4 regions of the Paenibacillus sp. GCM10027629 genome follow, and region 4 is predicted to be linked to each of the others. Evidence: riboswitches for the same ligand, from Rfam matches in the RefSeq annotation. Region 4 holds a riboswitch; each other region holds the start of a gene.
What was found. Region 4 has a riboswitch for cyclic di-GMP ahead of ACFQZR_RS26130 (S-layer homology domain-containing protein). Riboswitches for the same ligand answer to the same signal wherever they lie in the genome.
Positions count from the first base shown of each region.

Region 1: another riboswitch for cyclic di-GMP. It lies ahead of ACFQZR_RS07940 (IPT/TIG domain-containing protein); the one in region 4 lies ahead of ACFQZR_RS26130 (S-layer homology domain-containing protein).
Region 2: another riboswitch for cyclic di-GMP. It lies ahead of ACFQZR_RS08175 (class D sortase); the one in region 4 lies ahead of ACFQZR_RS26130 (S-layer homology domain-containing protein).
Region 3: another riboswitch for cyclic di-GMP. It lies ahead of ACFQZR_RS24910 (MucBP domain-containing protein); the one in region 4 lies ahead of ACFQZR_RS26130 (S-layer homology domain-containing protein).

Region 1 covers NZ_JBHTGZ010000005.1:433,221-441,024, reverse strand. Annotated here, with positions in the region: gene ACFQZR_RS07940 (IPT/TIG domain-containing protein) at 1-3,587, opposite strand, end outside; cyclic di-GMP riboswitch class I at 3,650-3,733, opposite strand; one part of gene prfB (peptide chain release factor 2) at 3,947-4,981, opposite strand; one part of gene prfB (peptide chain release factor 2) at 4,983-5,054, opposite strand; gene secA (preprotein translocase subunit SecA) at 5,100-7,607, opposite strand.
Region 2 covers NZ_JBHTGZ010000005.1:483,416-491,219, reverse strand. Annotated here, with positions in the region: gene ACFQZR_RS08185 (ABC transporter substrate-binding protein) at 1-504, opposite strand, end outside; gene ACFQZR_RS08180 (Cna B-type domain-containing protein) at 772-3,675, opposite strand; gene ACFQZR_RS08175 (class D sortase) at 3,690-4,352, opposite strand; cyclic di-GMP riboswitch class I at 4,418-4,504, opposite strand; gene ACFQZR_RS08170 (ABC transporter permease) at 4,783-5,523, opposite strand; gene ACFQZR_RS08165 (ABC transporter permease) at 5,531-6,238, opposite strand; gene ACFQZR_RS08160 (ABC transporter ATP-binding protein) at 6,235-7,155, opposite strand; gene ACFQZR_RS08155 (HAMP domain-containing sensor histidine kinase) at 7,246-7,804, opposite strand, start outside.
Region 3 covers NZ_JBHTGZ010000014.1:222-8,025, reverse strand. Annotated here, with positions in the region: gene ACFQZR_RS24935 (DMT family transporter) at 1-408, shown strand, start outside; gene ACFQZR_RS24930 (copper amine oxidase N-terminal domain-containing protein) at 488-1,684, shown strand; gene ACFQZR_RS24925 (DUF6597 domain-containing transcriptional factor) at 1,704-2,510, opposite strand; gene ACFQZR_RS24920 (SRPBCC domain-containing protein) at 2,643-3,101, shown strand; gene ACFQZR_RS24915 (ABC-F family ATP-binding cassette domain-containing protein) at 3,202-4,752, opposite strand; cyclic di-GMP riboswitch class I at 5,280-5,366, shown strand; partial or broken gene ACFQZR_RS24910 (MucBP domain-containing protein) at 5,439-7,804, shown strand, end outside.
Region 4 covers NZ_JBHTGZ010000017.1:98,418-106,221, forward strand. Annotated here, with positions in the region: gene ACFQZR_RS26115 (efflux RND transporter periplasmic adaptor subunit) at 1-909, shown strand, start outside; gene ACFQZR_RS26120 (ABC transporter substrate-binding protein) at 1,164-2,435, shown strand; gene ACFQZR_RS26125 (hypothetical protein) at 2,464-3,105, shown strand; cyclic di-GMP riboswitch class I at 3,418-3,505, shown strand; gene ACFQZR_RS26130 (S-layer homology domain-containing protein) at 3,550-5,643, shown strand; gene ACFQZR_RS26135 (DUF6531 domain-containing protein) at 5,661-7,804, shown strand, end outside.

The sequences.
Region 1 (7,804 bases), on a different contig from region 4:
CATCCTGTATCAAAACCGCTACCGTCAATGAAAACACTCGTCCCACCCGTAATAGGCCCACTTGTAGGAGAGATCTGGGTTATAACTGGTGCTGGTAACTTTGGTGGAGTGTCATAAGTAAATGTCCCTACACCAGCAGCACCTGTCGAAGGATTCGTAACAACGATATTTACCGGGCCGCTTGTTACGCTACTTGGACTAATAAATTTAAACCTAGTGTTATTGTAATAAGTAGAAACTGGAACAGGTACGCCATTTACAGTTAATTTCATATCTGGATCGAAATTTTTACCGTCAACATAAACGTTCGTACCTCCGGCCATAGGACCGTGATTGGGTGTTACCAACGTAATTTCTGGCATTGCCGCTTCATACGTATACCCTTGAGCCTTGGTAATTGTCCCCCCATCAGGATTGATAATCGTTACGTCAACATTCCCAAGGTACCCGTCTGAACCTGGCGCCTTTACACGCACTTTACTCGTACTATAATAAGTATCGATTACCGCTGGCTTATTGCCAAATTGAATGATCGCTTTTGATTGAATATTCGTTCCGCTAATAATTACAAGCTCTCCACCGGCTACGGTACCCTTATTAGGAGAGATATCAGTAATTGTAACTGGCAATGGTGCAGGCTTGATATAAGTATATCCAGCGACTGCTGTAGTTGATTGATTGTCTGGATTAGTAATTTTCACATCTACTGCACCTTCATTTGTAACTGATGGTACTGTAACCTTAATTCTATCACTTGAGTAGAACGTGTTCACAACAGCTTCTTTATCCCCAAAGTATACTTTCAATCCCTGAACAAAGTTTGCTCCATCGATGTAAACAACCGTTCCTCCGTCAATCGGACCGCTGTTCGGTGTAAGCGTTGTAATCGTTGGAGCCTTCGCAACAGGCGGTGGGTTATAGGTATAAGCATTTATGCTAACGCCTTCCTGGCCGTCCGGGTTTACAACCTTGACATTAACCGCTCCGACTGCCGTCCCAGCTGGGGCCGTTACTTTCAATCGAGCACTGGAGTTAAAAGTATTGACTACAGCTTCTTTATCCCCGAAATATACTTTCAATCCTTGAACAAAATCTGCACCATCGATATAAACGATCGTTCCTCCAGTAATCAGACCATTGTTTGGTGAAAGTACTGTAATCGTCGGAGCCTTTTGAACTGGTGGTGCATTATACGTATATCCATTTAATTTAGTGCTCTCCTGCCCATCCGGGTTTACAACCTTAACATCAACTAATCCAGCTTGCGTTCCGGCTGGTGCTGTTACTTTCACTCGAGCACTAGTGTAAAAAGTATTAACCACAGCTTCTTTTCCGCCGAAATAAACCTTTAAACCTTGAGTAAAATCTTGTCCGTCAATATAAATGGGCGTACCTCCTGTTAATGGCCCGTTATCGGGAGATAATCCACTAATTAACGGTACCTTCGGCGGGATCGGCAGATAGGTAAAACCATTTGTTTTCACAGCTTCTTGAGCATCCGGATTCACAATCTTCACATCAACAGAGCCCTCGGTAACCGCCACAGGTGAGGTCACAACGATTTTCGAACTTGATTCGAATGAACTAACCACAGCTTCTGTTGATCCAAAATATACCTTTAAGCCCTTAACAAAATTAAGGCCCTGGATCGTCACGCTTGTGCCGCCACTAATCAAGCCATTATCAGGTGCAATGCTCGTTAACTCTGGAGCAGGTTTTACTGGTGCTGGATTATAGGTAAAACCATTCGGGATTGTCACACTCTCTCCATCTGGATTCACGACTTTTACATCTACAGCACCTGCCGATTGACCTGCAGGAGTTTTTACTTTAACACGCGCAGTAGAATAATAAGTTGTAATTTGTGCTTCCACAGATCCTATATATACTTTTACTCCGGAAGCAAACTTGCTACCATCTAAAAAGATGTAATCGCCGCCAGCCAATTCACCAATATTTGGGGAAATCATGGTAACCGTCAATTTCTCAACTACTGGCTCATTATAAGTAAAACCATTCGGGATTGTAAATGACGTACCATCGGAATTGGTTAATGTGACATCTACAGAACCCGATTTTGTCGCTTTCGGAGATTTTACTCTGAAGTACGTTGAATCTGTATACACGTACATTGGAGCAATCTGATCGCCAAACTTAACTACAATACCCGGTGTGAAATATTTGCCGTTAATCTTCGCAACTGTACCGCCTTCTAACGGTCCATTGTTTGGATCAAACGAGGTAACCACTGGGTCTGCTTTGTAAGTGTACGGTATTGTAGCCTTTTGCCCATCTATATTCTTCACCGTAACCGTAACCGTAGACTGTGCCCCAGCTGGAACTGTTGCCGTAATTTCATTCTTACTCACTACGTTGATATTCGTTGCGCTAGTCGTTCCAAAAGTCACTGTAGCACCTGGTCTGAAATTGTCCCCCTTAATCGATACAGTCTCTCCACCTTCTGGTTTGCCGAAGTTCTGCTCAATTGAAGTGATAATCGGTGCTGACAAATTCACTTGTATTGCAACCGAAGGAATCGCCTTTTGACGCGCTGCCCCAGCATAGTCTTTATACGTAATGGTAGAGGCAGTTGTCGAAGCCTGGAAAGTACCTTTCTTGTTCGGGTCTTTCGGCTTTATCTTGTAGGTAAACGTTAACTCACTATTCTTTAATTCCTGAAAGTTCCATGTCAATACATTACCATTGACTATTGGCTTCGGTATATTTGAATCATACGAACCGGGAACAATATCGAATTCAGGTGATACAATGTCAGTTACTTGAACATTGTATGCACTTGCCATACCTATTTCCTTAACAATTGCTGCATAAATTTCGCTTAATCCTACTGAACCTAACACAAAATGATGGTGAGCAGATGTCGTTGCCATTTCCTTCAACAATTTATTTGGCCCGCTCGTTGCAGGATCCTCATCTTTTTGAAGTAACGCAATTGTATAGAACACAATCCCTGCATCCTTTGCAGCCTGCGCTTTTTCCTTTGCATACTCGTATGCCGTACCTTTTGGCTCGGTTGCATCACCATCCGTCATAATGACGATAACCGGTTGAGCTTCCGGGCGATGGTTCTCAAGCTCCTTAATCGCTAAATCAATCGCATTTCCTGTTGCTGTTGCTCCATTTGCTTCAATGGATCCAATATAGCTCTTAGCAGCTTCTTTATCAGTCGTCAAAGGGAGAGATTTTGTTAAGTTTGCAGAACTAAAATCAACAACCCCAACGCGATGTTTAGTCATATCCATTAAATCGACAAAACCTTTAGCCGCATTCTTAGCAGCCAACATCTTATCTTCACCATGGTTGGGTTGGTAATCCGGCTTCATACTACCTGATTTATCAATGATCAAAATTACGTCATTCGGCATGACAACATTCACCGGAGGAGTCCCCTGGATGTTTAGCTTTACTTCCGCCTCCTGTTCTGTTGTAATTACCGTTGGATTTACAGTTTTCGATACGGTTACATAATCATTAGCAGCCGCATACGAAGTGGTTTGATATGGTACCATCATCAACACAAGAAGAAGTACCATCATCATATTTACCTTCTTAAAAAAAGATTGCATACTTATCCTCCTTTTATTTTTTGCAATATAAAAAACAACAGCAAATGCCATTGTTTCTATCAAGTTGGAACCTGGCAATCTTTCAATTTCTTGAAAGACCCATGGCTTTGCGTCACTGCATCACTACAGTTTTGCTAACATTTTCGATTGTCTTCGTTCTCGAGTCCCATTCATAATAGTTCTTTTTAATTGGATAAAAATACATTTCTCTTATTATTATCGGTTTTTAATCAAGATTCTTTATGGAAAATAGTAAAAAATAACTATTAATATCAAGAAATTTAGAAAAAATAAGATACTTTCATGCTTTAGAACAAAAAAAATTCCCACATCATTAATGATGTGGGAATTTCTAATATCTATTCGTGCCGAATCTGATTGCGCAAGTACCCATCAATAAAGGCATCCAGATCGCCGTCCATTACTGCGCCGACATTACCTGTCTCGACAGATGTCCGATGATCTTTAACCATACTATAGGGATGGAATACATAGGAACGAATCTGACTTCCCCAAGCGATATCCGACTGTTCTCCACGAATTTCATCAAGTTGCTTCCGTTGCTCCTCGATCTTACGCTCATATAACTTGGAACGAAGTACAGTCATTGCCCGCTCACGGTTCTTGATCTGTGAACGTTCCGTCTGACACGTTACGACGACGCCCGTCGGGATATGCGTAATCCGAACAGCGGAATCCGTCGTATTGATGTGCTGACCGCCCGCACCACTCGCACGGTACGTATCGATCTTCAAATCTTCCGTCCGAATGTCGACTTCCACATCTTCCGAAATCTCTGGTACAACATCGCATGATACGAACGAAGTATGACGACGACCAGATGCATCGAACGGCGAAATCCGTACCAGACGATGTACACCTTTCTCCGCCTTGAGATAACCGTAAGCATTGAAGCCTTTGATCAGAAGGGTTACACTCTTGATCCCCGCTTCATCCCCTGGGAGATAGTCGAGCACTTCCACTTTGAAGTTCCGTTTCTCCGCCCAACGGGTGTACATCCGCAGCAGCATTTGGCCCCAATCTTGGGACTCTGTACCACCCGCTCCAGGATGCAGCTCAAGAATCGCGTTGAACTTGTCGTATGGCTGGTTGAGCAGCAGCTGAAGCTCGAATGTCTCCAGCTTGCTCATCAGGCCCGCCACATTAACATATAGCTCTTTTGCCAAATCTTCATCCTGCTCTTCTGCCGCAAGCTCGAGCATCATCGTCGTATCTTCATACTCTTGATTCAATGATTGATATTGATCGACGGCCGATTTGACCACGTTTAGCTCAGCAATAATGCCTTGGGCACGCTCATTGTCGTCCCAGAAGTCGGGCGCAGCCATTTTGACCTCGAAATTCTCAATCATCTCTTGCTTCATATCTAAGTCAAAGAGACCCCCTAAGGTCAGATAATCTCTTTGCAATTTCACGTAAATCCTGTTTCACGCTTGGTTCGATCATTCCATCCACCTCATCTGGCTTCACATTCGTCGTTAGACGGGAAGATTACTTCCCGTGGCACTGCTTATATTTCTTACCGCTGCCGCATGGGCATGGATCGTTGCGTCCGATTTGTGGCTCGTTATGCACTGGTTGCTTCGTCGCAGGCTCGCTGCTGTTGTTCGTGGAGATTTTACTCTCTTCGACAACCGCTTGACGCTCCTGGTTACGTTCTACTTGTGCTTTCATGATATACGTCGCCACATCCTGCTGGATTTGACTAATCATCTCATGGAACATTTCGAAGCCTTCAAATTGGTACTCACGAAGCGGATCCGTACCGCCATATGCACGCAAGTGAATCCCTTGACGCAGATGATCCATCGCATCAATGTGATCCATCCATTTGCTATCCACGGCGCGAAGCACGATAACCTTCTCGAACTCACGCATCATTTCTTCGCCCATGATTTCCTCACGTGCTGTATAGCGCTCTATAACAAGACCCATGATGAATTCCACGATCTCTTCTTTTTCCTTGCCCCAAATGTCGTCTTTCGAAATTTGGTCGGCTTCGAGGAGTGTGTTGTTCGCCCATTCTACTACTTCATCCAGTTCCCAGTTCTCTGGGATATCTTCCGAACAGTGCGCTTCGACAATACGTTCGATGGTCGGCTTGATCATATCAAGGACAATTTCACGAATATTATCGGAGAAAAGAATCTCGCGGCGCTGCTTGTAAATAATCTCACGCTGCTGGTTCATCACATCATCATACTGAAGGACAATTTTACGAACGTCGAAGTTGCTGCCTTCAACACGTTTCTGAGCGGACTCAACCGCACGTGTAATAAGACGGCTCTCAATCGGTGATTCCTCATCGAAGCCCAGACGATCCATCATACCAGAGATGTTCTCTGCACCGAAACGTCTCATGAGCTCATCTTCCATCGACAAGTAGAATTGCGAGGAACCTGGGTCCCCTTGACGTCCCGCACGACCCCGGAGTTGGTTATCAATCCGACGGCTCTCATGGCGCTCTGTACCAATAATATGCAGACCTCCAAAATCGGAGACACCTTCACCTAATAAAATATCCGTACCACGTCCAGCCATGTTCGTCGCGATCGTAACGGAGTTCGCAATCCCTGCATCCGAGATGATCTCCGCCTCTTCCGCGTGGTATTTCGCATTCAAGACTTTATGCTGTACACCTTTGCGCTTCAGCATTTCCGAGAGAAGCTCAGAGTTCTCGATCGAAATGGTACCGACGAGCACCGGTTGCTTATTCTTATGACGTTCTACGATTTCATCGACAACCGCTTTAAATTTACCCATTTCTGTCTTATAGACGACATCCGGCATATCCTTACGAATATTCGGACGGTTCGTCGGGATCTGAATGACTTCAAGACCATAGATCTTCTTGAATTCTTCTTCCTCCGTCTTCGCTGTACCTGTCATCCCAGCCAATTTGCGATACATCCGGAAGTAGTTCTGGAATGTAATCGTCGCAAGCGTCATGCTCTCGTTCTGAACATCGAGATCTTCCTTCGCTTCAATCGCTTGGTGAAGACCATCGCTATAACGACGACCTTGCATGATCCGACCTGTGAACTCATCGACGATCAAGACTTCACCATCTTGAACGACGTAGTCAACGTCACGACGCATGATCACGTTCGCTTTTAACGCTTGTAACACGTGATGATTCAAAGTCACATGGCTTTGATCGAACAAGTTTTCAACGCCAAATGCTTTCTCTGCCTTCGCAACACCGGCATCCGTCAACGCAACGGATTTCACTTTAATATCAACCGTGTAATCCTCTTCGGCCGTTAAACGACGAACAAATCGATCCGCAGCAAAATACAGCTCCGTCGATTTCGCGGCTTGTCCTGAGATAATGAGCGGTGTTCTCGCCTCATCGACGAGGATGGAGTCCACTTCGTCAATAATACAGAAGTATAGTGGGCGTTGAACCATTTGCTCGCTATAGAGCACCATGTTATCCCGCAAGTAGTCAAATCCGAACTCATTGTTCGTTCCGTACGTAATATCGCAAGCATACGCAGCCTGCTTATCTTCATGACTCAACCCGTTCAGGTTAACCCCAACCGTCAAGCCTAGGAATTCATAAATTTGAGCCATCAATGCACTATCCCGCTGTGCGAGGTAATCATTGACGGTGATGACGTGTACGCCTTTACCCAGCAATGCATTCAGGTAGACTGGCAAAGTACCTACAAGCGTCTTCCCTTCCCCTGTCTTCATCTCTGCGATCTTACCTTCGTGAAGGACCATACCGCCGAGCAACTGTACATCAAAGTGACGCATACCGAGCGTCCGAATCGAAGCTTCACGCACCACGCAAAAAGCTTCTGGCAATATGTCATCTAGCGTTTCGCCTTTTTCAAGACGCGCTTTAAATTCCTCCGTTTTCGCTTTCAACTCTTCGTCCGAAAGCGCCTTATACGTCGGTTCCATTTCGTTGATTTGGTCAACCGTCTTCATGAGGCGTTTCACTTCGCGCTCGTTCTGGTCGCCAAATATCTTTTTAACAAGTCCTAGCATGGGTAGACCCCTTTCGTATTTCGTACAAACAGATGGTTTGCATTAAATTGTAACAGTTTGTGGGTATTGTCGCAACAATCGAGTATGGACATTACGTATATACTTACGCGCTAACAGGCCGGATTGTTTCGAAAAGTTTCCATCAAAAATATTTCCATTCTGTGTATATCTTAAAATTGTAATTCCTATGGGCTTCC
Region 2 (7,804 bases), on a different contig from region 4:
TGGCGGATTTTTCACTTGCGTTTTATCGACAAGTACGGAGATTGTCCCTTGATAACCAACCAGCCAGTGGCCGTCCTTATCCTTCGCCCAATCCGGAATCTCGTTCCAGTAAGAAGTTTTATAAGGCATGGTCACACCCTTTTGCACGGCGATCGGACCGAATGCCATGCCTACATCCCCGATATCCGCCGTTGGGTTGTTTTTCTCAGCATCGAACTTGGCGATTTCCTCTGAACTTGTCAAATCCGTATCCGAATGCGTTAAACTGTATTTGGAAGTGATATTGCCCCACGTTTCTTTCCAGTTGGCCCAGTCATCAGGCATCCCGACACTGACAATTTTGCCTTCCTGCTTAGCCAGCTTTTGAATCTCTTCCAGAGTCTGTTCTTTGGCCGGAGTGTTGGTGGTCGATGGAGCGGATTGTTGAGGCGTACCGCACGCCGAGATGCTCAAAGCCATCAAGCTGATCATTAAGGCAGACTTCAATGAAAGATGTTTTTTCACAATGAATTCCTCCGTATTTTGGTTATTTGTGTGTTTAAGTTGTTTTTAAGGACAATTTGATTGTAGAATCGCAATGTTTTCAACAAATCAACTGAACGTAAATATTTTGTAAAGAAAAAAAGATTACTTTCCCCCATTTCTTCTCATCATGGGAAAAGTAATCTTTAACACGTGAAAACAGTATGTTCCTATTTGATGCCAACAAAAAGGACAGGCCGAATGCAATCATTCGTCTGTCCTCTGCAGCTCTGGGTATGGAGTAGATACCTACATTTTTTGTTGAGTTCTATAACGAACGAATAGCATGACTCCAAGGATTAACAACAACATACCTACAACCTCAAGGATCACTCCTGCAGATGATTCTCCCGTTTTAGGAAGAAGAGATTCCACCTTATCATCACCTTTACTAGGTGTAGAACCATCCTTTGTTGTATCTGTAGGTTTGGAATTCTTAATCTTTGTATTGGTAATGTCATAACCGTGTACTTCGGATTTGTACCCTGCTACAGGTTGTTCTTTTACTTCGTACAAATATTCGTTGCCATCATCATCATACGTTGCCAATTCTGCAAACGTATAATTCCAACCATTTGCTGCTGTTACTTCTTGGGTTAGGATCACAGTACCGTTTTGTAATAAGTCTACGATGATCATGCTTGGACGGTCAGACGTCTTATCACCCTTCCACGTTTTCGTTCCTTCGACAGTTGTTGAACCACCTGGAATTGGTGGAAGTGGATTTACTGGATCCTTTACTTTTGTATTCGTAATGTCATAACCGTGTACTTCGGATGTATATCCATCCACTGGTTGTTCTTTCACTTTATATATATACGCTTTGCCATTTGCATCATTTGCTGCTACATCCGTAAATGTATATCTCCAACCGTTGGCTGCTGTTACTTCTTGGGTCCGGATCACAGTACCGTTTTGTAGCAGGTCGACTTTGATGCTGCTTGGACGATCTGTTGTATTGTCGTCTTTCCACGTTTTGGTTCCTGCTACTTTGGTTTTAACAACCGAAGGTGGATTTACTGGATCTGTAGTTGAACCTCCTGGGTTTGTAGGTGTACCACCATCTGTAGGAGGAACTACTGGATCCTTCACTTTTGTATTCGTGATGTCATAACCGTGTACTTCGGATGTATATCCTGCTACCGGCTGTTCTTTCACGCTATACGTATATGCTTTACCGTCTGCATCATAGGCTGCTAGCTTGTCAAATGTATACTTCCAACCGTTGGATGCTGTTACATCTTGGGTCTGGATGACTTGATTGTTTTGCAGTAAGTCTACTTTGATGCTGCTTGGACGATCTGCCGCATTGTCATCTTTCCACGTTTTTGTTCCTTCTACGGTAGTTGTCTGCATCACTTTTGTATTCGTGATGTCATAACCGTGTACTTCGGATGTATATCCTGCTACTGGTTGTTCTTTCACGGTATACGTATATGCTTTGCCATCAGCATCATTTACTGCCAAATTCGCAAATGTATATTTCCAACCGTTGGATGCTGTTACATCTTGCGTTTGGATCACAGTATCGTTTTGTAGTAAGTCTACTCTAATGGCGCTTGGACGATCTGCCGCATTGTCATCTTTCCACGTTTTTGTTCCTTCTACGGTAGTTGTTTGCACCACTTTTGTATTCGTAATGTCATAACCGTTCACTTCAGATATATATCCTGCTACCGGTTGTTCTTTGACAGTATACGTATAAGCATTTCCATCAGCATCATACGCAGGTACATCTGTAAATGTATATTTCCAATCATTTGTTGCTGTTAAGTCTTGTGTTTTGATAACTTGACCATTTTGTAGTAACTCTACTTGAATGGTGCTTGGACGTTCTGTCGCATTGTTATCATTCCATGTTTTTGTTCCTGAGATGGATGTCGTCTTCACTTTATTCGGAATCATCAGCTTAACGCCTTTTTCAGCACTCGCATCAATCGTAAAGCTTACTTTGGCTTGAGGATCGAAATCCAGATAGTCTGGAGCTGCAATCTCTTGTACATAGTAATTTCCTACATCTAAAGCAGGAGCTTCAACCATACCTTGATCATCCGTTGTATAGGTATCTCCAATTTGTTCACCTGACTCTTTGTACAACTTAAACGAGACATTTGGGATGACTTTCTCTTTATTCCCTTCAATGTGCTTAACGATTCTTAAAGTTCCTTTAGGTGGTAAATCACCCTGAGCATCCCCGCCAAATGTTATATTTTTGACTGTGGCACTATCCGACTCGGAAACCGGGTCTTTGTACAGAATTTGGTAATCAAGCTCGTAATTATTTTTCAAAAATTCTTGGCTCTTTCCGCTTTCCGTTATAGTACTTGTATAATAAACGGTAAAAGACCTGGCACTTCCCATATTCCAGTTAATCACGACTTTAAATGAAAGACCGTCGTCATTAAACTGAATAACTCCATAACGTTGCTTTTGAAATTCTTCAATGGATAAAGACTCTCTGTTATCAACTGTTATCCGAAAACTATCTTTATTAAGAGTTTGACCTTCCTGCAAACGATCAGACACAACAATATCGCGACTTAAATATTCTTTGTTTAAGTTTATATTTAGGAACCAACGCACTTGATCGGCCTTATCCGGCTGGATATCACCAGCTTTGTAGAAAAATGGCTTAGAACCAGAACCGCCACTAGTTGGACCGGTAATCGTTACAGTTTGCTTATCTAAATTTGTACCTAAACTTGTTTCAACATCTTTCTTTTGATCCGTTGCTACATTCGTAGCTCGAACTGTAAAATAAAATTGCCCTCTAATATTTCGAAGTTTCTCAACCGTATCTGTAAATGTACATACCACATTCGTTGTCGTTATTTGACAAGTACCAAAATTAGTTCCTGCTTCATTTTCTAATGGAATCGTTCCACTAAATCCTACTAATTCCGGAGGTAACGTTAATGTTAACGTGTCCCCAGTCTTCATTTGATTTCCAGATTTATCACTAAAATTTACATTGATTCGAGTCTGTTCCCCGTAATTTAGTGTTGTTTTGTCAATCGTAAAACTATCAACGAATCCAGTTGTATTTAACTCCTGTGCATTTGCGATCATGGGTACAAAGCTCTGACCTATAGTAAACATAAAAGTCATAAAGATTACCAACATTGAAAATGCTTTTCTTGACTGTCTAATCATATGATTCTCACTTTCTAGTTAAATTGAGTCTTATCTATTAGTTTTCCTTTGATAATCAGGCGATGAGTAGGGTTTACCATCGGATCACAAGTAACAAGTGTAATTTCCTTATCCTTGCCATTAGCATCTAGCACCCACACCTCATCTGGCTTGACACGTAACTTTTCCGTTACTGTGTATTCAAACTGCTCTTTTCCATTATTGACCTTGATGTGATCCCCCACAGCCAGCTCGTCCAACCTGTTGAAATTCCTTCCATATGTACGATTTCGGTGACCCGCTATGGCATAATTCCCGATATCTCCCGCCTTACCTGTATTCGCAATACTAGCAACGGTCTTCCTCATGTTGGCTTGCGTTGCTCCATGAAGGATAGGAAGCTTTAAGTTTATTTTGTCAATCGTCAGAATTCCTTCTGCAGCTTCATGCTCTGGGGACTTGACTGTTGTATTGTCTTCACTGCCTCGGATTGCGGGAAGGGTAGATGTAGGCTTCACGGCTCCCTCCTGTCCTTGCTCTGCAGGTTCTTCTGCGCTATCAATATTAAGAAGGCTCGCCTGCCATTCCTTTAATAGTTGTTCCTGCTGATAATCTTGATACATCTCTGTCAGTTTTGGAGTTACAAATAACACGACTCCGATCACCATAAGCAGGATGGCCGTGATTTTTTTGTTCATTTTCCCTTTCTACCCTCCTTTTCCGTCCTTTCAACACAAAAAAGTCCGACTGCATTAACGATGTTAATTGCGGCCGGACGATCATAAGTCATGAACTCTTAGATTCCTAAGCTTTGCGAGCTAACCTTTCGATTAGGGTGCCAAATTATGTAATTGCCATTAGTGCTAATATACCCAATACAATATGGAGTATAGATAATGTGTTGCAAAGTAGTATATACGAACCATTGGCATAAACCAATATATATCACGTATATATGAATGTCAATTTATGAAAATAAAAAAGTGAAAAATTTTCATAGTATTTAGATATTTTTCATGATTTTTCAAAGATTTAACTTATTTGAATATCAATCCTTTATACCAAAAAAAGAACTAGGGCTAGTTGCCCTAGTTCTATACGATGTATTAGGATTCGGTTTTCTAATCCCTATACCTCTTTCCGCTTCAAATGCAGTAATCCTCCAATGAAGAACAGAATGAAACTGCACGTAATCGTAATCAGAATATTTTCGATCGGCAGCGTGAAGGCACCGAAGTCCATCTCACTATGTGTCAACATGGCTAGTGATGGTTGTGCCCAAGGATAGTAAGGTCCGAACTGAGCAGAGTTGACGATCAGCATATTGGGCAACGTCAGTGCTACATTAATAGCCAGCGGTGCGGCAAAGCTGCTCCATCCGATCGATACCCATAATTGCAAAGCCGCGAGCGGCAGACAAGCGACCCAACCGCTGATGATAGCTGGAAGCGTCAACTCCCAGTTCATTCCTCCGGGAATATTATGAAAGCTTACTGACGCAGCTAGGGAAGCGAGCATGAGCAGTTGGGTAACCGCAAGCAGCAGCACAACAATACTGAACTTTGCCATAAATAAGCCCGTTCTAGATACGGGCAAGCATAGCAGTGATTTCCAGCCTCCGCCGCTATGTTCATATCTGCACACAAACGCAGAAAATATTCCCGTCAAAATCGGAAGCAGCAGCATAGCGTGAAGTGTGAAGACGACGGACTGCAACTGAACGTAGTGTATAAGTGCTGGCGTATCATCGAGCGATGCCATCAAACCGATGATGAGCGAGATAAGCGGGCTTACAAGAACCAAAATCCAGATGGGGGATCGGCTCAGCTTTAGTCTTTCTGAAGCCATTAATCCCATAAATGATTTGATATTCATCTCAGTTCACATCCTTCCGGTTGAAGTGAATAGAGCCGAGCAACAGAACGACGAAGCCGCAGAGGAAACCTACCCCTACGAACACTTCCCCCTGAGAAGCTTTGAATGCAGCAAGCGGCCAACTCACGGGCAGCCATTCTGAGATCGGAAAGATGGATAGCACGGCCAGGACTACGCCAATCGTGATGGGAAGTGACTGATTCCGATATGTCATACACATCCATAGCACAAATGCTAGAATGGGCCAGGAAGCGATAAAGGGATAGAAGGCCAACTTTGCCACATCGACGATCGGAATATCCGTCCCGAATCTTAGCATCAAGCCTAATGCGATTGACCCCAGAGCCAACAAAATGCACGATATAGTCAGTAGGAATATCACAACCACAAATTTGGCGCCAAATACGGAATAACGCGATATCGGCAATGCCAACAGCTGCTTCCATGCGCTCGTGTGGTGCTCGATATTCGCGAGCATTGAGCTTAGAATTGTAATGCCCATGAGGAGCGCGATAGGAACGAACATCGCTATGTTCTCCAGTAAGTATCTCCATACATCATCCGCATATTGCTTCATCAAATAATCGTATCGCAAGCCATAGTTAAGCGCCTGCATGGCAATCAATCCGATCGGAGCCAGAAACACCAGAAACCAGAGGCCTTTGCCCTTAAGCTTCAGGAGATCGGCCCTTATTGCTCTGCCGATCATAAGCTTCGTCCCTCCCCGACAATATGAAGGAACAGCTCCTCAAGTGACTTGCGATTTTCCTCCACTCGATAGACGGAGTGGCCTGCGCTCACAAGACTCCTCACCGCGCTAGCTACTGAATCGTCATCGGTATTACCCATCGTCAAAGTCGAGTCCACATCTTGGAAGGAGGCATCAATACTTTGTGCGCGCAGCAGCCTTAGTGCACGCTGCACCTCCGATACGCGCAGGGTTACGACGCTCTGCGACTGAAGCTGCATGTTCTGAATCGTATCTTGGAACACAAGCTCGCCCTGCCGAATAATGCCGACGATGGAGGCCATCTGTTCAACCTCGCTTAATAAGTGGCTGGAGATGAGCACGGTGATGCCATGCTGCTTCGGCATATTTTTGATGAGTTCCCTAATTTCCAGAATACCGGAAGGGTCAAGTCCATTCGTCGGTTCATCCAGAATGAGCAGCTCCGGACTGCCGAGCAGCGCGCTGGCGATGCCGAGCCGCTGCTTCATGCCAAGGGAATAGCCTTTAACCGCGCGCTTCGCCTCTTTCGTCAGCCCCACGATCTCCAGCACTTCATCAATGCGCTTGCGAGGCGCGTCGATGATGCGTCGTATCGCCTCCAAATTCTCCACCGCGTTCAAGTGTCCATAATAAGAAGGATACTCTACCAGCGAGCCTACCTTTCGCAAAATAGATAGCCGTTCTTTTGCCAGCGACTGTCCGAACACTTCTATACTCCCGCTGGATGGTTTGATCAAGCCTAACAGCATACGGATCGTCGTTGTTTTGCCCGCGCCGTTCGGGCCAAGAAAGCCATATATTTCACCTTTCGCTATTTTCAAGTTCAGATCAGACACCGCATAGCGGCCCTTATACTTTTTACTAAGACCTTTCGTCTCTATAATCCATTTACTCATCTGTATCACCTCGAGAACTAGCATACCTACTCAAGGTTAAATGAACAGCGACGAAAGTTTAAATTTGGTTTAAATTATCGGGGTTCACTATTATTTCTTCAGTTCGTAAATGTAAATTCGAGTTCCTTCATTTGAGCTATCCGTCTCCAAGCCTAACCCCATCTCGACGATCAGATAGTTCACGATTGCCAGCCCGATACCGGCTCCCTTAGCCTCCGAATCGGACTGCATGCCGGTGCCGCGATCAGCGATAACTAGCATGCTCTTGCCTGCACGCTGCTGGGCGCTCAGCCCGATATATTTGCCTTGCGAAGCGTGTCGCACAATATTTTGGAACAGATTATCCAATATACGCTGGAAACTCGACTTGTCCACGTTCCATACCCATGCCTCTTCGGGCAGCAGTACCTCGATCTCCATACGTTCTCGCTCCCAGATCGGATACCAGCTTGCAGCACTCTCTCGTACCAGCCGTAACACATCGAGCGGCTCTGGCGCCAGCTGATAACGGCCGCTCGTCATCAACGTGTGGGTCAGCAAGTTATCGATCAGCTCACTTAATCCCGATACCTTGTCCTGTACGATGTCCAGTGAGTTCCGCCCACGACCGCTCAGATCTTCCCTCTGCAGGCCATACAAATGTCCGCTC
Region 3 (7,804 bases), on a different contig from region 4:
AACCTGGCTTGCATGCCAATTATGAAACGGTATTCTGCTCTGCGGGTGAGTACATGGATGATCCTGTTCGGAGCAATCGGCATGCTTCCGTTCACGTTTGGTTCTTGGGGCAAAGTGGACTGGAGCGCATTGACAGCGACGCATTATACCGCGATTGGTTATAACGTGCTGATCTGCACGGTCATTTCCTTCGTTGTATGGAATGCGAGCATGTTCAAGGTCGGCGCGGCACGCGCGAATTTCTTCCGCTATGTGGTACCGGCTTCTGCCGTCACGGCGGGCTATCTCTTCTTCGGCGAATCATTCTCAGGCTGGCAGCTAGCCGGTGCCGTATGTATGGCCGCGGGATTGGTCTGGATTAGTCTGGAGCGCAAAGATACCGCGGCATCACCCAACCTTACTTCTTGAAGTAAGGTTTTTTCCTATGAATACGTGGAAAAAAATGCTATATATAGAGTTATTACATAATATGGGTGGGAACAGAAAAATGAAAAAACAATTATTCACAGTTTGTGTATCGATGTGTTTATTACTATTGGGCAGTGCTGTGAGTTTTGCAGCAAACGCTAAGGGAACTGAAATTATTGTTAATGGTGTGAAGCTAAATGCACGAGCTACTGTAATCGAGGGGACGACATTTATTCCTTATCGATCTTTGTTTGAAGCAATGGGTGCCAAGATAGGTTTTGATAAGGACGCACAGGAAATCTCTGCAGAGATTGATGGTGGGACGATGTACTTATGGATGGGTGAAGATATAGTAGAGTATAAAAATAAAAGATATTTTCTTCCGGAACCTATCCGTACTATAGAAGGAAGTATATACGTTCCTTTACGTTTTATCGGAGAAGCTCTCGGATATCAGATAGTATATAATCAAGATTATAATAGAATTACCTTTACGAAGTTTGGATACGGTGCGGATGATTCTATTCGAAAAACTCTAACAGGATATCTACAAGAGGATAAGCACAAACCATTGTCAGATTTGTTTTCTCAAGACTATCCATATCCTGATATATTGTATGTGAATGAAGCGAGTGAATCGTTTCCTCGGGTGTTTCCTATTAAAAACTATGAGACATGGGTTAATAAGATTGAGTACCTAGACAATAATACAGCAGTTGTACATGCGGGTTATTCTTATGAAACTCAAGTATTGAATGAGTCGTCAGAGACTAGGTTTGTTTTGAATAAAGAGAAATCAGGTTGGAAGATCTCAAAGATGGATCCTATACATTTGAAGATTGATGTCCCCAAAAATATTGATGTTACAGCGGATGGATTACTAGTAAACAAATCAGACCAAATCGGTAAGGTACTACAAGATTTAAACACATATTACACAGCAATGAATGAGAAGAATTATGAGACTGCTATTAAATCTATTTCTCCAACGGTAATTAAGAAATGGAATGAAAAAGTAACTTACGGTAAGTATGAAGATATTATTAAAGAAGAGTTCAATAAAACAATTACCACTCATAAATTGATGAATGCACGTGTGTTATATGTTGATCAATCACATGCAGTGGTAAATGCCAAAGTTGAATTCACACAACGATATAATGGGGATAGTAAGGTAATTGGACCTCATGTATATGATTTATTAATCAGTATGGATTGGGTAGACAATGATCGGTGGACTTATTATTCAGAATATGATTTAGATGCTAATTACTAGGACACCCGAGAGGTGTCCTTCACTTTAACTGCTCCCTTACGTACTCGTCCGGCGTCTTGCCGATAATGGTGCGAAAATCCTTGATGAAATGCGACTGATCATAATAACCTAGCTCCGTGGAGAGCTCGGACCAATCGATGCGCGGCTGATGCTCGATCGTCTCAGCGGCATTTTGCAATCGGTAGAGCTGGATCACCCATTTCGGACTGACACCGACATATTGGTCGAAGAGACGCTGCAGCGTTCTTTTATTCAGGTGAAAAAGATCGCAAATCTCGTCCACCTTCGTTATCTCACGGTCCACCTTTACGCGGTCGATGATCTGATTGATGAACTCGACCTGGTCGTCCCATGGCGGGAGCTTTGGGCGAATGAATTGTTCGGCTAGACGGACCATGTCGGACTCACTCTCTTGCGTGAGCAGCTCCTGCTCTAACGTTCCGATCTCCACGTCGAATACATCTTGAATGCGCATCGGTTGATTCGCGAGCTCGGAGATCGGTTGCTTAATGAACGGATAGAACCCGCCAGGCTTGAATTTGACACCGAATACGACCCCTTTACCTTCTAAGTGGTGCGTATATTTCTGCTTCGCAGCACCGAAAATGGCGCTTCGATTCGATTCAATGACGAGATTCACACAAGGGTTCGGTACAACCTCCTGCAAGTAGGGGGCTTGTTCAGTTAAATCCCAGCTGACGATCCAGAAATGCTTCACGAACTGATCGATATCTTCGGATGGCTCATGCCTTGTCAGTTGAAATTTATGTGTCCCACGGGATAAATTCAATACGCCCATACTGGGTTTTACAATTTCGGGTTTCATGAATAGCCGCTCCTTTTCCTGCGTGCATTTTGTCGCGTTTTTACAATACTTGGGCATAATTACGTTTTATAATCATATTAGCATAGTTATGCGCTTGATATGTATTGCATAAATCGAAGGAGGAACGAAGGAATGCGTGAAGTTCCATTGAAGTATGAATTGTATATTAAAGCAACCCCAGAGCAAGTGTGGGATGCCATGTTCGTCCCAGAGAATACGCGCAAGCTCTTCTTCGGATGCGTATTAGAGTCTACCTTTGAAATCGGTAGCCGTTATGCTTATATCGGACCGGGTGCGGATGGGGATGAGACCGTTCATGTGTACGGTGAAGTCCTCGCCTACGAGCCTTATAAGACGTATAGCGGTACGGAGCACGCAGGTCCGTCTTATCGTGAGAACCATGCAGAGTTCCAGTCCAGAATGACGTTCAATCTTGAGACCGTGGGCAACTGTACGAAGTTCACGTTGATCAATGATGAGTGGACGGAGGGCCACCCATCCTACGATAACACGCAGAGCTCGTGGTGGATGATTTTGAGTAACTTGAAGACGTATTGCGAGACGGGAGATACGATCGATTTCGGTTGGTAAAAGGACGTCGTAGCGGCCTACATAAAAAAGAACCTGTGCCGATTCCTTCTTATACGAAGGATTCGCACAGGTTCTTCTTGTTTTCGTCCTCTATCATTAATTACGTTTTTATTGCACCACGGCACCAATCTTCCACACGCCATACTTGCGTAACCCAGTCTCGATAGAATTCCGATTCATGGGATACGAGCAGGATCGTGCCCGGATAGGCTTTAAGCGCCTCGCGAAAGGCATCCTTCGTTCGCACATCCAGATGGTTTGTCGGTTCGTCGAGTACCAATACGTTGCTGTCCGTGAGCATTAATTCGCAGAGCCTCACCTTGGCTTGTTCTCCACCGCTCAAGTGGCGCAGGGGCTGCCGGATATGCTTCTCGGTCAAGCCGGGCATTGCAAGCATCTTACGAATTTGCTGCTGCGTTAGATCGGTCCGGAAGGCTAAGAGCCTCTCCAGGGGTGTCTGGTCAGAAGCGATGTTTTCCTGGGCAAAATAGGCTGCCTTCACGTTATCCCCTACCTGAAGAGTACCGTTAAGCAGAGGCATGAGGCCTAGCAGGGTACGCAGCATGGTCGATTTACCAATCCCGTTATGGCCAATGATCGCAATTTTCTCCCCGCGTTTCACATCCAAATTGACAGGGGCAATCAACGGCGTCGAATAGCCAATTTGAATGCCTTTTGCTGTGATGACATGGCTTACGGGATTCTGACGCACCTCGAAGCTGAAGCGCGGCTGTGGTCCGGTTGTAGGTTTATCGATGAGCTCGATCCGACCGAGCATTTTCTCCCGGCTCTTCGCTTGCTTTGCCTTACGAATACGGTTCTTATCGATGAATTTCTCAAGTCGTGTTATTTCCTGCTGCTGCTTCTCATAAGCTTGCTGCAATTGCAGACGGCTTAATTCATGACTCTTCAGAAAATTGTTGTAATTCCCCGGGTATCGCCTCAAGGTCTGATGCTCCAGATGGTAGATGACCGTCGTGATCTCGTTGAGGAAATGCTCATCATGGGATACGACGATGAATGCATGCTCATAGCTTTTTAAATACCCCGTCAGCCAAGCAATATGCACATCATCGAGATAGTTGGTCGGCTCATCCAACAGCAATACGTGAGGTTCTTCAAGAAGCAGCTTACCTAACAACAGCTTCGTTCGTTGGCCGCCGCTCAGCTTGCTGACATCACGCTCCATGCCGAGATCCAGAATGCCAAGACCCGCAGCGACCTCTTCAATCCGAGCGTGGATTTGATAAAAATCCGAGTCTTCGAGTTGACTTTGCAGCTCGCCGTACTGCCGTAATAGCGTGTCTAGATCGTTGTCTGCCTCGGCCATGTTCTCGGCCATGCCCAGCATGCGCCGTTCAATATCATATAAATGTGCAAATGCGCTCTGCAGATAGGCTGCAATCGTCGTCCCGGGCTGTAAATGGATATGCTGCTGCAGATAGCCTACATTGATCTGCGGCATCCAATCGATGCGCCCGGAATCTGGCAAAATCTCGCCTGCGAGCAGGCGGAGCAGAGTCGATTTTCCCGCGCCATTGCCGCCGACCAGGCCGACATGCTCTCCGCGCAGTAGGCGGAAGCTGATCTCGCGAAAATTCAATTTATCTCCGTACATATGGGTAACGTCTTCAATGCTTAATAAACTCATTCTTGTTCTCTCCCTTTCAATTTAGCTTGTGCTACGGCTGAATCGAGAGAACAGCAGAATTCGCAATCTTCTGTTTCGTAAGAAACAATTCATGGTTGTATGAACGACGAAATCGTTATTTTTCTATGGTGGAATATACAAAAAAGACGAGGTGAATACACCTCGCCCACGATCATATAGGTTTCGTAAGAAAGGGATTGGCTTTTATCTACTGTTCTCGGATTCACTTAACGTTAAAATGGGCAGACTTCTCCCGTGTTAAGGTAATTCTCTTCTAAGAACAGTCGACAAAATTTCCATATCCTTTCCACCTCATGTGATTGATTTTGTTGGTTACTTCTATAGTATATGCAACTTCATTGTAACGAGTCAACCCAGCCCTATAGCCCGTAGTTTAAAATAACTTTAGGTTCAAGAATCCCGAAATCAATTGACTTTGCGCCTATTCGTGGCATATATTAGTCAATGTAAATAGTTCCTTTATCCTACTTTAGACCTACATAATGTCCATCTGCAACGACTAGAATTATATATTTCGGCACACTAACCGAAAGGTTAGGTCGCAAAGCCTCGGAGTCTAATGGTCTTTGACCTATGATAGTCCGGCTGCAGCTAACAGTTGTTATTGCAGTCGGACTTTTTTGCGTTTCCAAGGAGCTGAAATAATATATTAATAGGAGGTAGACATGAGACGAGGTTTTAGACTTGTAGTGACATGGATGTTCATCTTGTCCGTCTTTACAGGATTCATTCCTGGCACGTTGCCAGTGAGTTCTGCGGCGGCTTCGAACGATCTGGTCTGGCCGAATCCAGGCGCGGTCAATCTGACGAAGAAGGCCGAACCGACAGGCACGCCAGGGGAATGGAAAGTAACCCTAACGGTTGAAGGAAAGAACATTAAGAGTAGTTCGGACGTAGTTTTGGTGATTGATCGGTCCGGTAGTATGAAAGGGACTCGGATGTCCAAAGCGATTGAATCTGCCCAGAAGTTCGTGGACAGACTGCTTTATAAAGATTCGACCACAAGAATTGCCGCTGTATCCTTTGCTGGTGATGTGACGGATGTTTCGGATTTCAAGAATGCCGGACAGATCGATGCGCTGAAAAAGGCGATTGGCAATATTTCTCCGAGTGGAGGTACGAATATCCAAGGAGGAATTCACCGCGCTGATGAGTTATTAAAGTCAAGTAAGGCGGATAACAAGGTCATCGTTCTCTTAAGTGATGGGGAACCGACATATAGCTACAAGGCTTCTAACGCTTTGGATTATACTTGGCCAGGAGACAAAACGAAAAGCTTTGCGCTTTCGAATTTCGATTACACGTATACAATCGGATCAGGCGGAAGTTATGATTTGGACTCCGGATGGACCGATTACAGCTATAAAATAGGTAAGTATAAGGTAACTGACAATGGAAAAGGGACGATATCTGAAGCGAAGCTTGCGATGGATAAAGGGATCCAAATGTATTCCATTGGACTTGAAGTCGGGGATAACACCAACGCTACAAACGTACTGAAGTACAGCCAGAATCGTGGCTATTACGCTTCAAATAGTTCTGAGTTAGAAAAAGTCTTCGCGGAACTATCCAGTAAGATTTCTTACGCAGCACAAAACGCAAAAGTCATTGATCCAATGGGCGGTATGTTCGACAAAACCAAGGGACCTGAAGTTTCGCAAGGTACGATTAAATGGAACGACACAACAGAAACGATTACGTGGGAAATCGGAAACATCGTTGAAGGATCTCCAGCAACGATGACTTACATCGTGAAGCTGGATTCAACAAAGAACCCAGATCCAAATACATTGTATCCGACCAATGGTAAGACATATATGGAATATACGGATGTGAATAATAAACCTGCATCCAAAGATTTTGAAGTTCCCAAAGTAAGCTTTGGTAAAGGTTCTATTATGGTCAAAGGGTACAGGGTCAATGCTGAGGGTACGCCGGTTAATGAAGAAAATAAGCCGGTTGATCGACCAGATCTTGCTGCACCATTATATAGCGAGTCCTTCAAACAAAATGGCAATGAAGCGCTTGATATTAACAAGAAGTATACGGTAACGGCAAAAATTGTGGAAGGTTATCTTCTTAAGAAGGGTGCTAGTCCTCAAGATGTAACATTAACATATGGTGAGCCTAACCCAACAATTTGGTTCGGTTATGCGAAAGCTCCTTACAATATCAAAATCGAGTATAAAGTAGGGAACATCGAGCTTGAGAAGGCAGAAGATGTTAAGAAACTTCAAGGCGAGTCAATAGACATCCAGAGCAAGTCATTTGAAGGTTATACGTTGAAGGATGTAAGTGTCAGTGCAGGAAGTGGCTTGGAGGTTAAGGGTGGCCAAGTCACAGGTACGATGCCGAATAAAGACGTTACAGTTACGTTTAACTACGAGGCAATCGCACAGTCAGTGAAAGTAAAATATTTATTAGAAGGAACTGATAAGGAAGTAGCACCATCGATTACAGTACCTGGAACAACAAATGCAACAACAACATTGAAAGCAGCGAATGTTGCAGGGTACACAGTAGTAGGGGAAAGCACAAAGGAATACAAATTCACGGCTGAGAAAAACCAAGAGGTTGTATTCTACTTCAAAGCAGCAGCGCAAAAAGTAACTGTGAAGTACCTTGAAAAAGGAACGAACAAAGAACTTGCGAAGCCTGAAGTTGAAGAAGGCGTAACAGGCAAAACAATCAAGCTAGATGCGAAAGAAGTTGCAGGCTACAAAGCAGAACAAGCAACAATCGATTACACGTTCACAAATGGAACGCAAGAAGCGATCTTCTACTACACAGCATCGGCGCAAAAAGTAACTGTGAAGTACCTTGAAAAAGGTACGAACAAAGAACTTGCGAAGCCTGAAGTTGAAGAAGGTGTAACAGGCAAAACAATCAAGCTAGATGCGAAAGAAGTTGCAGGCTACAAAGCAGAACAAGCAACAATCGATTACACGTTCATCAATGGAACGCAAGAAGCAATCTTCTACTACACAGCAGCTGAACAAAAAGTGACAGTGAAGTACCTTGAAAAAGGAAC
Region 4 (7,804 bases):
ACGACGAAGGAAGTGCTCGTGAAACCGGGAGACCGCGTTACAAAAGGACAGACGCTCATTACGTATGACAATCCTGCTGCGGAGCAGGAAATACAGGATGCCAATGCGAGTCTTGCACAGCAGCAATTGTCGATCGAGGATTTGCAGGATGCTTATATTGAAGCGGCTCAGAACAATGATGAAATGCAGATGCGTCGTACGAAGAGGGAACTAGAGCGAGCCCGATTGATGATGGATGTGCAGCAGCGAAAAGTGGCGGTGATGCAGTCGGATGCGAGCGGTCGAAGACGTATCGTTGCACCGTTTGATGGTGTCGTAATGCAGGTCAATGCGGCTTCGCAGCTGCCCTCAGGGAGCAACGGGCCGGATGTAAGTCTAGCGAATATGCAGCAAGGCTACCAATTCGAGATTGTTATACCGAATGCCGTGGGGCGGAAGTATCGTACAGGAGATAAGCTCAAAGTTCAAGTAGAGCATCAGGGCACGAACGTACCCGTTGAAGGGACGATTCGTGAAATTCGAAATGCGACGAGTACTAGTGATGGCAGTCCGTCGCAGGGGGAGAATGCGACTCCCGATACATCGAATCAACTATTCGTTGTACAAGTAGTGCATCAAGATTTGGAGGCCAACGACTTGGTAAATGTAGATCTAACGCAATCACAAGAGGACGAGGGGGCCTTGCTCGTGCCGAACCAAGCGATTCATCGCGAAGGTAAGAGCAGCTACGTACTTGTTGTCGAAGAACGTAGAGGTCCGCTGGGGAATACATTTATCGTCCGCAAAGCCCCAGTCCGATTGGTGGGGACGAATGGTCAGGAGTCCCTCGTGCAAGGGGTATATATGAATGATGCCATCATTGTGGAGAGCAACGAGCCGCTAGCGGAAGGTAATCGCGTAAGAGTCTAGTGCGTTCGCTTATTATAGAGGTTGTTCAAAAAGTCATCATTTGATCACGAAGTGATTCAAGAAGCATAATCAACATCGAATCTTGCGTTCACCTTTGAAGTCCGGTACTCATTTAGGTTTCGCCTAAACTCCGTTCCTCCTTCTTCAGGTTCTCGCAACCTTCTCGGTGCTGAAATGCCGACTTTTTGAACACGCATTAATAGATTTTGCATATGGAGAGAGGGAATGAGATGAGAAAAAGTTCGATCGTATGTTTGATAGTTGCATGTTCCATGAGTTTGGCTGCTTGCTCCGGCGGGCAGAACGGCGACGAGAAGAAGGAGGGGAAAAAAACCGTCGTCTTATCCGTCTTCAGCGCTGATCCAGTCTATACACAGGCGGAGAAAAAATATGAAGCGAGTCACCCGAATGTGGATATTCAGATTAAGGCACATATGAAGGACCCAAATGCCAGCTATGAAGGGGAGGGGGAAAAATATATAAACATAACCAACACCGAACTCTTATCGGGTAAAGGGGCAGATATCATTGCCTTTGATGTGATGGGGCTGCCTGTCGTGAAGTATGTCGATAAAAAAGTGTTGGTTAACTTGAGCGATCTGATGAAGCAGGATCAGTCCTTTGATGCCAGCCAATATGAGATGAATATTCTGGACGGTGCCAAGATGAATGGAGGTCTCTACACGCTGCCTTTACGATTCTTCTTGGACAGGATGATGGGGGATGCCAAGGCGATTGAGGATGCAGGCGTGACATTCGATGATTCGAACTGGACATGGAACGATTTCACAACGGTTGGTAAAAGCTTGGCAGCTTCAGGGAAACGGAAACATGCGACGGGAAATACGCCTCCGGAGCAGATGCTGAACTATTTGTTCTCGGATAACTATGCAGGGATTGTGAAGGATGAGAAGCGTTTCGACACGAACGCATTCTCATCACTCATGAAGCAAGTGAAGAAGATGTATGATGATGAAGTCGTCACGAAGGCCGAGATTGCTGCAGATGAATCCTACTTTTTGCCTACGATGATTATATCTCCTGAAGATTATTTTGTCGGACCAGCCATGTTCTATGAGAAAGGGAAGATCTATAACAAGCCACGGGCTTTGCAGGAGCAATCGGGAGGTTCATTCATCATGAATAGGACGCTCGGGATCAACGCGAACTCAGACGTCCAGGCGGAAGCGTGGGATTTCATGAAATTCCTGATGTCTGAAGAGGCGCAGATGCTGCCGGGACTGCAGGGTTTCTCCATTAACAAATCGGTGAACGAGAAGATGTTCAAGGACCTTGAGAATAAAGGCTCGGTGGAGTCGCCGACGGGATCTTCCGTACCGGTTAGCAAGGAAGACCTCGAAGTTCTTAAACAGATGGTCGCCGATACGAAGACAACGGTGAGAGAAGATAAGAAGATTCAATCGATCATTGAAGAGGAAGCGAAAGCCTATTTTAGCGGACAAAAGTCGGAGCAAGCTGTTGCGGATCTGATCGCAAATCGGATCACAACCTATTTGAATGAGTAATGAAATCTTGAGTAAAGGATGATGATGGATGAAAAAATGGATAGCGGTGTTGTTCGTATTCGGAGTTGTGGCCAGTGTCTCAGCTTGCTCGGTTCCAGGTGCGGAAGAAACAAAGGCAGAAATGAATATAGAGGCTGAGCCGCTAGATCAACGGGGAAAGCAAGAACAAAAGGGTGAAGAGACTGCCGAGAAGGAACAAAAGAATGATGAAGGCCAGAATGATGGGCAGGGCATGACGAAAGTATTCTCGGATCTGATGGCATTGAAGCTTCCGGAGGGCCTTGAGGCACAATCGTCAGGCTCCACAAATTCGAAATTGATCTATACCGATAAAGCGAATCAAGTGAAGCTCGAAATGCTGCATGATCCTGAGCAATTGGTGACGGATGAGGGGATCGATATGGGACGTTTGAAGATGAGAGGGATCTTCGAACAACAATATGAAGGTGTAAAATTAGAGTGGTTGAAGGATGAGACGCAGCAAGTCCATGGGAAGCATATCGCGATTAATGAGGTCATCGTTCCATCCAAGGCAGGCGACACGTATCATCTCGTGGCTTGGGCTGAATTAGACGGCGCTTTTCTGGAAATCACATTCACCTGTCCCGCAGATGTGAAGGGGGAGTGGCAGAATGCTGTGCATGAGATGATCGAATCGATTCAGATGTAGGGAAAGGGCTGCAGGTTCAGTTTCATGAAGTAAAGATTAATAGTAGGAACATGACCGCTTGGCGAAACCGCTGAGCGGTTTTTTGGCGTGGTATGTCTGGACAGAAGAACTTTTCAGAAAATGACATATTTCTAGGTATTTCGACTTATTTTTATGACTTTGGAATCGAATTTGGAGGAATTTAGAAGTGGATGACGAATGTAATTTTTTGGTTAGGTATATTTTACCACCAAAAGGAAATGCAGGTTTTTGATCGATGAAGATCGCGCGTGAATTTAGGTTATAGAACCTAAATCTTTTATGAACCAAGTGAATGAACCAAGGCAAACTCGTTCGAAAGACGGGGACGCAAAGCCACGGGTCTAAGGTACATTCGTACTATGATCGCCGGGCCGCTCAAAGGCTTGGTTTTTGTGTGCCCAAAAAAGACCATAGGGGGAATCGATGATGAGAAGAACGGAAGAAGGAAAGAAAGGATGGCAGTACCGGCTTCGGATGGCGGCGCTCTGCTGTGCATTAACAGTTGCTTCATGGAGTGTGCTGGCTGCGCCAAGTGCGCATGCTGCTGTACAGATTCAGACGGAGGATGAAGTGACGAAGGTGGACATGCAAGGGGGGGATATTCAAATTTCGGGCTCGAATATGGTGTGGTTCGTCACGGGTGCGGATACGACGCGCCAAGTGATGTATCGGGATTTGAAGACGAATCAATCCAAGCTGCTGACGCCGGTGAAATCGTATAAAAGAGAGCTGTCGATTCATGGTGATCTCATATTCTGGGCGGATAAAAGAAATACGGCTCCGGGCGAAGAGGACTGGGATATCTATATGTTCGACTTGAAGACGGGTAAAGAAACGAAGATCAGCAAGACCGTTGGACATTTAGGTTCGCCGCAATCGGATGGACGTTACGTGGTATGGGGGGAATCGGGTCACAAAGTGTATTTGTACGATCTCAAGGCCGGTACGGAAAAGGTGATTGGTGATGGAGATTATCCGAAGATTGCGAATGACAAAGTGTTTTTTACAAAATATTGGTATCAGGATGCAGGGTATCTCTATGACGTGAATACAGGTGCAACGACGAAGGTGATTGTGCTGGATGAGGGAGAGGCGTTCCGCTCTTATGCATTTGACGGTACGCGCGTCCTGACATTCAAGAGAGGAAGCGATGAAGGTGGCGAGGATACGACATCCGTCGTTTTATATGATTTGAAGGATATGCAGACGCCGCAAAAGATGGTTCTTGTTCCTCCTTTTACCGGGAAGAATCTTTCGCATGCAGCACTTGGCGATTCTTATGCGGCTTGGACGCAATATGTTGACGGGGTACTTCAGATTTTTGCAGGAGATATGGGGACAGGTAAGACGTGGCAGGTCACATCAGGGAAGATCAATCAGAAGGATCTGTTCTTCGACGGGGATCGCCTTCTCGTTATGAATGATCAGAAGAAATTGGTCTATAAGACGATGACGCGTCAAGAGGGTCAAGAGGAAGGCGGTACTACGGGGCAGTCTTCCACAGCGGGAACGCCAGGTTCATGGAATTCAGTGATTTCGATGGAAATGGATGAGTTGGTAGAGGCTGAAATCGGCCCGGATGGCGGCGTGTTGGAAGCGCGGAAGTCTGGGATTTCGTTGAACGTGCCGAAGTATGCTTTTCAAGAGCGTTCGAAGCTGACGTTAACGGTCACGACGGCTTGGGACAAGGCGCTTAAGCAGAAGGTGGCTGCTAATTCGCATCCGGTAGGACCTGTCGTGAAGTTGAGCTGGAAGGAAGCGACTGTAAAGCCGCTTACGCTGCATATCCCGGTGGATGTGTCGAAGATGAAGCCGAATCAGGTGAGCAAATTGTCGGTGTATGCGTTCGATGCGTCGGCAGGCAAATGGGAGGATATTGGTGGCAGATGGGATAACGAACGCAAGGAAATGGTGGCGGAGATCGATGGGCCGGGTACGTATGGATTGCAGCTCACGGATATTACCTATTCGGATATTCAGGGGCACTGGGCCAAGGAAGCCATTGAGACGGCTGCGGCACGCCATCTCGTCCAAGGGGTCAGCGCCGGAAAATTCGAGCCGAATGCGCCGTTAACCCGTGCACAATTCGTGACCATGTTGTCAGGTGCATTGAAGCTTCAGGCACTGCTCGGGAATGAGCCGAGTTTCGTGGATGTGCCGAAGTCGCATTGGAGTTACGTGCATGTAGAAGCGGCGGTACAAGCAGGTCTTGTGCAAGGGGATCAAGGGAAGTTCCATCCGAATGAGAAGCTGTCGCGCGAAGCGATGACGGCAATGCTCGTGCGTGCGGAAGCTTGGTTAGCGGGACAGCCGCTTAAGGTGACGGACGAAAGTATTCTGGATGCATATCGGGATGGGGCTAAGGTGAGTGCGTGGGCTAGACCTTTCATGGCGAGTGCTTTGGAACGTAAGTTATTGACCGGCGAAGGGATGAATATTCATCCGGGCCAAGTATCGACACGGGCGCAAGGCGTCGTAATGCTGCTGCGGATGCTGCAGAATCAAGGGAAGCTATAGGTTGAATTAGGGGAGAAATGATGATGAAGAGAAAATATAAGCAGATGATACGCTCCTGGATTAGCGGAATGCTTGCAGTCGTCGTATTGCTGACGGGCATTCCGATGGTTCCGGGCTTCGGCGTGGAGAAAGCACAAGCGGCGACGGTTGAGATGAAAGTGGATCCGCTGCCGATTAATTCGGTCTATGCGCCGAAGACGAGCATTATATGGGAATTTCAAGATATGGAGCATCCTGCAACGATTGATTTATGCGGGGAAGGAGATATTGAGAGTGGGACGTATCCGCAAGGAGATAACAAGGTAGAGTGGAACGGTCAAATCGACGGCCGTCCAATAGCGGATGGGGACTACAAAGTATGTGTAACCCCGACAGATAAGTTCGCGCAGTTCAAGAAGGATGTCGACGTCTCCGTCGTCAATTCGCCACCGATGCGCCCGAAAGCGCTCGATGTGGTACCGGATTTGCGCAGTGAGACGCATATCCTGCGCGGTCTCGGGGAGATTGGCTCCAAAGTAACGGTTCGGATGCGTACAACGAAGCGGGTTAATTATGATCAAGTGCCGGGAGATGAGGTAGTACTTGCCTCGGATATTATCGTTAAGCCGCAGCGCACCTGGTCGCAAGGCATGCAGATTGTAGCTGAGGACTTTACGAATTTCCCGAAAGAAGCGACGAAGCAGCCGAAAGCCTTTGTCGGTGAGTGGGAAGTTCGGGTGAAGCTCCCGCTGTATGAGATTGCACATATTCAGGCTACGGCGGAGCGGACGATTGGCACAGATAATAAGTCGAGCGTTCCGTCGGACATGCTGAATGTGCTTCGTTATCAAGCGCCAGCCTGGAATGTGACGTGGGAAGCGCTCGCCGGGTATTATTACAAAGTCGCGGGCAAAGATGCGCTCGTCGCGGGTGTTAAGAAGATCGCAGATTTCAATAACGTCCGAATTCGGACTTGTAACGATCAGCAAGGCTGTCCAGACAGTGTCGAGAAGGGCATGCACCTGCTCATTAAAGATCCGCTGCTCGCCGGCAATATTCTGGAATCCGATCTTGGCGAGCTGACGTTCGAGAAGATTGCGAATCGGGATGGAGCCCACCCTCCAGTATGGTGGGATCCGATTAATATTGCGACGGGAGATTTTCTGTTCCAGCATGAAAATATGCGTCTGGATGGTCCGATTCCGCTCGTGATGAACATCGCTTATCATAGCCGGGATTCGTTCGATGGAGCGATCGGTTTTGGCTGGCGTCATTCGTATGAGTGGCGGCTGCAGCGGGGAGACGGCAATGAGATGATCTTGTATAGACCGGAAGGCGCATCCGATGTCTATTTGGCGAAGCCGGACGGTCATTATGAGCGGCCGCTCGGGGTTTATGATGAATTGCAGCGCAACGCGGATGAGACGTATACTCTGTCGACTCCTCAGCAATGGACGTACTCCTTCCGGGAAGACGGGCTGCTGCAGCGGATTCGGGACGCGAATGGCAATCAAGTGAAACTAACTTATAGCGGTACAGTTTTGGAACAGGTAAGCAGTGACAGCGGTTCGCTAACGTTCACATACGGCCCAAGTGGCAAGCTGGTGCGTGTAGCAGATGGGACAGGGCGCGCGATTGAATACAGCCATAACCCGTTGACGCATGACTTGATAGCGGTGAAGCTGGCGGACGGTGCAGAGATCGGGTTTGGCTACAACGATAAGCATCAGATGACGGAGATGCACAATCCGAATGAGACAGCAACGCTGCTGAACGAATATGACACTGAGGGCCGGGTCGTACGCCAACGGGATTTTGCAGGCGGTTGGGCCGAAGTTGCGTATGATGCGAAGAATCGGAAATCCACGACGACAGATCCGTTGGGACGCGTCAAAATTTTTGATTTCGATGAGCGGTTCAGACAGACGGCGATTCGTTATCCGGACGGTACGAGCGAATTATTCACGTATGATGCAAACGACCATATGACGAGCAAGACGGATCGCAACGGGAATATGACGAAATATGGGTATGATGAACGTGGCAATCAGATCCAGGTGGTTGATCCGGCAGGCGCCGTGACGACAATCGCTTACAACGATAATAATTTGCCGGTAGAAATGATCAATGCGCTGGGACAGCGTACTGGGCTTGTTTATGACGCTCGCGGCAATTTGAGTGA